One region of the Blautia ammoniilytica genome, then DNA from elsewhere that is predicted to be linked to it. Evidence: riboswitches for the same ligand, from Rfam matches in the RefSeq annotation. Region 1 holds a riboswitch; the other holds the start of a gene.

Region 1 (3,205 bases):
CTGTTATCATTAATGGCTGCATCCTCCACTGAAGGATCATACAGCTTCAGTGTGGCAGTTACCTGCTGCTCCTGGGTTCTCTTTGATGTATCCAGACTATACGTCTGGGATTTTGCAGGCTGCTGTTTAACAGTAGACTTAAAAATGCTCCAGTCTGAGAAGAACCATCCGCTCTTATACTCTTTTACACTTGGTCTTTTCAGGCTGATGCCAGAAACAGCACTCTTGTAGCTGTTGTAATATGCAACATGATAGGTGCTTCCGTCTTTTGTAACACCGTCTGTTGTGGAAATCACATCATCCACATAATTCCTGTAAAGGAATTTTGCAGCCTCAGCAGCCTGATTCGGTGCCTGAACTTCATCGCTTACCTTGGTTACTGAAGAAGAAAGGATCTTCACATAATGGTCTGTCCAGGTTTTATCTGTTTTTCGGGCTGCCACCTGGAATAAGGTATCCAGCTTATCTACAGCCAACGGCCAGAAAATATGCTTTGTACCATCCTCCGATGGTCTGTAAGCGATCAGCTTATCATCCTTTTCATTGACTGCATCCAGTGCATCCCCCACATACAGTCTGTCATAATCCCCGTTTTTCAGTGTGACAACTGCATCAATCTCTCCATCCTTTACAAGCAGGGTGCAGGCTTCTGCCGGAAATCCGCTATCTGCCTTTACAGCTGCCTGGTAGGTACCATCCTCCAGTCTGTCCGGAGCTGGCGTTACCATAGGCACATTCAGCTTAATATGAATGGTATAAGTAATATCATGAGCAGCTGTCATTGCCACAGTAGTTCCTGTGATCTCCATATCCTGGTTGAGAACAGCAGGAACCTGAAAAACAGATCCTGTATATTCTGTACCTGAAACCGGCAGATACTCATCTCCATCTACAACCAGTTTATTATAGCTGCTGCTGGAAAAAACCACTGTTGCAGTTACTTTTCCTCTTGTAATGGTCACCTTCGGGCAGGTAATCGTAACTTTTCCTGAACCGCCTTGGAAAGTAAAGGATTCTGGAGTATAGGTTCCGTCCTGATATTTTTCTGCAGAACTGGCAGCCAGCAGAAGGTCATCCTGTACATATTCCTCTGTATTACCATCTGTCAACTCGAAAGACGCATCCCCGGTATCCGGATCAGAAGGTTATTCACCGCTGGTAAATACATCCTCCACATCCTCTGCTTCTCCCAGATCAGCCTGGTCCTGCACATCGGATACATCAGCGTCAGATTCCTCCTCGGTCACATCCTGAACAGCCTGTACCTCTGCATCTGCTGAAAAATCCTCTGCTGCAAATGCAGGAGATACAGATGTTACGGTCATTGCTCCTGTTAGCAAAAGTGCTAAAAGAGCATTTGACTTTTTCCTCATTGCTACTTCCTCCTTTGATAAAATTAGGTACTCGCTGCTTGTAGAGGCAGGAGTCCGCTTACATCGGATATACACGTTTCTGTGCTTTGCGTGGAATTTTAGTGAAATAGGAACATTACAAAGTAATCTCCTCTTACACACAAAAAAGCCTGCTTTCATTTGAAAACAGACTTCCTTCAATCCTTAATCTTTCTCTGTGGTATTTAAGCTGCAATAGGGGATTTATTGCAATACAAAAATACTTGTACCAGGGCGCATAAAAATCCCCCTGCCACCTTTTGATCTGATTATTTGAGTGAAAGTGCTTTCATCGGAAGTTTTTCATCGGATATTTCCAGCAGGTTTCCTGGCTTACAGTTCATCGCTTTGCCCCCTTCTCAGACTGTCGTCCAATGGATTTACTGGCATTGCTCCCTGCTTACAGTGACCGGATCGCTCAGGATTTCCACCTGATTCTCTTTTACCCTTCACAGTTAATCTGCGTAGGCACTGAAAACATATATATTCATATCATATGATAGCAACTTCTAACCAAAAATCAAGTCATAAAACCAAATTTTATATATAAATTTACGGTCATTTAAAAATGTAAGTAATTACACGGATTGTTCCGTACTGTGCACATTTTAACTAATGGATGGATCCTGTACAATGCTGAATCCCATACCGTATACTCCCGGGCCGGTGTGGCTACCTACACTGAAGGACAAATGATCGTAATAAACCTGTACCTCAGGGAACATCTCCTGGAGCATAGCCTGCCATTCTCTGGACTCTTCCAGACTCAGACCTGACCCTGCTGCCCCGATCCTTACATATTTAGAATCGATCCCTGGAAAACGTTTTTCCAGATCCTCTTTCAGTGCCTTCAGCATGATGGCTTTTGCCTTCTTCATGCCTCGTGTTTTGGCAAAAGCATCCAGCTTCTCTCCCTGGATCGTAAGTACCGGCTTGATATGAAACACAGTACCAAGAGCGGCAGCTGCAGGCGTGATCCTGCCTCCCTTTTTCAGATATTTCAGATCATCAACTGCAAGAAAAATGCTGGAATCATAGGCTCTTTTTTCCAGATCCTCACGGATCTCTCTGGCAGATCTGCCCTCGTTTGCCATATGCAGTGCTTCCATTACAGCAATACGCATAGTAACAGAAATACGATGGTTATCTGCTACCTGTACCTTTCCCTGGAAATCCTCTGCAAGTCCAATGGCAGTAGCACAGGAACTGCTTAAACCACTGGACATGGGAATATGGATGATCTCATCATAACCCTTAGACAGGATTTGCTTCCACATATCCATCACATCACCAGGGGAAGGCTGGGATGTAGATACATCATGACCTTCTATAAGACTTTCATAAAAAAAGCGTTGCTCCAGATTGATTCCTTCATAATATGTTTGTTCGTTAATGATCACCGGCATAGGAAGTAAAAATATCCCCAGCCTGTCTGCTTCTTCTTTAGTGATACCGCTGTTACTGTCTGTCATTACGGCAGTTTTCATACCTTAAGCTCCCTTCCAAAACCCTTCTGCTCTCTCCACCAGGAAGATTACTCTTCTCTAAGGAGTAAGTTATCATAGGTTTAACTTCTCATCTAACATCTTGCAAATTTTCCTGCTTTCGATATAATCAAAATAATCCTAACTGTTCAGTACCTTGCAATTATCTATCAGGAAAATGCATTCCAAAACACCTTCGGTGCTGGCTTTTGATTACAATAATCACATGTGACGAATTGTAACACTTTCCAAATAAAGATTCAATTCTTTTTTTCAAACTGTGACAATGTAAGGAGATTTGTTCATGAACATCCATAAAAAGAACCCATC
Region 2 (3,205 bases), on a different contig from region 1:
GGCTGAGATCGAGCAGCTGGAGGCAGAGCGTATCGCAGCAGAAGAAGAGGCAAGACGCCAGGCAGAAGCAGCAGCTGCTGCACAGGCATCTAATGATGGTGATTATGATTCTACCCAGTATGATGAAGAAGGAAATGCAGTAAGCAGTTCTGAATCATCAGGCTCTGGTGAGACTCAGTATGATGAGTATGGTAATGTGATTGATTCTGAGAATACAGTAGATCCAAGCGAATATCAGAGTTCTTCTGAGTCAAGCTCCTCTGATTCTTCTTCCAGTTCCAGTTCTTCATCTTCTGGCTCTGGTTCAGGATCTTCTGTTGTAAATTATGCTACTCAGTTTGTTGGCAATCCATATGTATGGGGCGGCACCAGCCTTACTGGTGGTGCAGACTGCTCCGGATTTGTACAGAGTGTATATGCTAATTTTGGCGTCAGCCTTCCAAGAACTTCTTATGAGCAGCAGAATGCTGGAACAGAAGTTTCTTATGCAGATGCACAGCCAGGAGACCTGATCTGCTATGGCGGTCACGTGGCAATCTACATGGGCAATGGACAGATCGTACATGCTTCCAATGCGAAGGATGGTATTAAGATCAGTAATAATGCAGCTTACAGAACCATTACCTCTGTAAGACGTCTTGTATAATAGCAAATAGTAAGATATTTAGAACATATCCCCTGAGACTGGAGTGCTTTTATTTGTGCATTCCGGAACTCAGGGATTTTTATTACCCAAATTTCAGATGGCAGTTTTTGGGGGGAGCTTTTTTGGGGGGATAGAAAAATAAGCATTGACAAATATATAGTAAAAGGGTATTATGATACCAGTATAATTCCATATTGAACATATTAAGTGCTGATCATTTCTAGAAGATGACAGAAGAGGGAATCAGGTGAAAGTCCTGAGCGATCCGGTCACTGTAACAGGGAAGCCAATCTCAATATCCCATTGTGCTGATGCATGAGAAGGGGAGAGGAAGCGATGATCCTGAAGTCAGGAAACCTGCTTAGTATGGCGAGGTTAAACTTCCGTGTAAAGTGTAACAACCAACTTCGGGGAATCCGCAGCCCCTTAGTGTTGTCTGCTCTTTAATGGTAGCAGACATTTTTTATGGAATGCGCCTGTTCATGAGAATTATACCGATTAAATGGCAGGCGATACTACTTCGGATGTCCGTTCCCTCCGCGTATTTATGAACGGTTCATTTTCTACCCCGAAGTAGCATCGCTCCCTCTTTTTTACAAGAAAAACAGGAGGCGGATGGAATGGCCGGTGAATATTGGGAAGGCAAAGAATATTCCTTTTTCAGTCATAAAGAATGTGAGTTTTTTCCGTGCCACAAAGGTGCAGACCCACAGGATTTTAATTGCCTGTTTTGTTATTGTCCATTATATGCCCTGGGGGATAAGTGCGGAGGGAATTTTAAATATACGGAAAAAGGCCTGAAAGATTGTACAGGGTGTTTACTGCCGCATAAGCGCAGAAATTATGGTTACGTAACCGGTAAGTATCAGGAACTTGCAAAACTGATGGATGAGATCAGAAGCGTGAAAGCTAATGATAAACAGGAATAATAAAGGCAAGAGTAATAAAAACAAGAATAATAGTGACAAGAATAACAAAGATAAGAGTAATAAAGATATAAATAAGAAAAGCTGTTGTACGGAAAATCTCTGAAAGGAGAATCCATACAGCAGTTTTTTTTATAGAAATTATTCCGTAATGTTCCAATAAAGTAAAAAATGTAATGGAAATACCTATCTAATGCTCCTGTTATATAAAAACCTATCTTTTCATAAGGAAGGAAAGCAGTCTGGGAATCTGGCTATTAAGGATCAGATCCGGTGGAAAATTACAGTCTTTTGCAAAAGCTTCCCCATAAGTAAAATCACCGATGTGAGAGATCCCATGACTGTCACTGGAAAGGAGCACAGGAACCTGATATTGGAGACACAGTTCTAAAATCCTGCGGCAATTAGGCCTGGTATCGCCACGGTATCCATAAGGCGCAAGAGATGCCTCGTTGATCTCCATAAGAACCTGGCTATGTGCGGCAGACCGGATCACGGCTTCATAATCAAGATCATATTGAGTATTATCAATATGGCCGAGAACCTTTACACAGGGATGCTGCATCACATTTAACAGTGCAAGTGTATTGCTCTGTCTGTCTGCGGGACGAAGGTTTTGGATATGCATACTGGCAATCGCATAATCAAGGCCTGAAAGCACATCTGCTGGAAGGTCGATCCGGCCTTGTTCATCCAGGATATTAACCTCTGCACCTAAAAGCAGCTGAATGCCAAAACGCTTCCTGGGGGCTGCGGACAGGCTGCGAAAATAAGAAACAGTACCTGCGCCTATAGTAGAAGGACCATGGTCTGTGATCCCTAAAAGAGAAAGTCCTTTGCATGAAGCTGCTTTTGCCATTTGGGTAATGGTACAGGAGGTGCCATGGCCACTGGCAATAGAATGAGTGTGTATATCTGATAAAAACATAATTAAACAACTCCTTTGCTACCAGTATGACACAGCGTGAAAAGCTTTGTCAATAAAAAAAACAGGTGATTTCCTGAAAAAACAATAAAAACAACATAATAAAACCTTTAAAAACAACATAAAACAACAGATTTACCTTGACTTATTGTGTGGAATGAGGTAGAATCACAATAGAAACAAAATGTTACTGCGAAAAAGGGAGCAGGAAACGCTATATATGCTTAAGGAGGATAAAAAAGCATGGTAAACGAATATGAGATCAAAAAACAGATTTGTGAAATCGGAAAACGTATCTACAACCGTAACATGGTAGCAGCAAACGATGGTAACATTTCCGTAAAACTGAATGACAATGAATTTCTCTGCACACCTACTGGTGTATCCAAAGGATTTATGACTCCGGAGTATATCTGTAAGGTAGATGCTAAGGGAAATGTGATCCAGGCAAATCCGGGATTCCGTCCTTCTTCTGAGATCAAGATGCACATGAGAGTATATCAGAAAAGACCGGATGTAGGATCTGTTGTACATGCACATCCTGTATATGCAACATCTTTTGCAATTGCAGGTATTCCTCTTACACAGCCGATTATGCCAGAGGCAGTTATCGCATTAGGATGTGTTCCGATTGCTGAGTATGGTACTCCATCTACCAATGAGATTCCGGATAGACTTGAGAAATATCTTCCATATTATGATGCAGTT

Evidence for each region. A riboswitch is a leader RNA that binds a small molecule or an ion and turns the genes downstream of it on or off. The one in region 1 is predicted to bind cobalamin.
Region 2: another riboswitch for cobalamin. It lies ahead of OCV61_RS00225 (cysteine-rich small domain-containing protein); the one in region 1 lies ahead of OCV61_RS11530 (hypothetical protein).

Annotation. Positions count from the first base shown of each region.
Region 1 covers NZ_JAOQJL010000022.1:30,363-33,567, reverse strand. The annotation lists gene OCV61_RS11535 (Ig-like domain-containing protein) at 1-1,109, opposite strand, end outside; gene OCV61_RS11530 (hypothetical protein) at 1,146-1,373, opposite strand; cobalamin riboswitch at 1,693-1,882, opposite strand; gene OCV61_RS11525 (DegV family protein) at 2,000-2,878, opposite strand; gene OCV61_RS11520 (TetR/AcrR family transcriptional regulator) at 3,180-3,205, shown strand, end outside.
Region 2 covers NZ_JAOQJL010000001.1:53,758-56,962, forward strand. The annotation lists gene OCV61_RS00220 (C40 family peptidase) at 1-646, shown strand, start outside; cobalamin riboswitch at 835-1,025, shown strand; gene OCV61_RS00225 (cysteine-rich small domain-containing protein) at 1,267-1,575, shown strand; gene OCV61_RS00230 (phosphatase) at 1,787-2,500, opposite strand; gene OCV61_RS00235 (class II aldolase/adducin family protein) at 2,741-3,205, shown strand, end outside.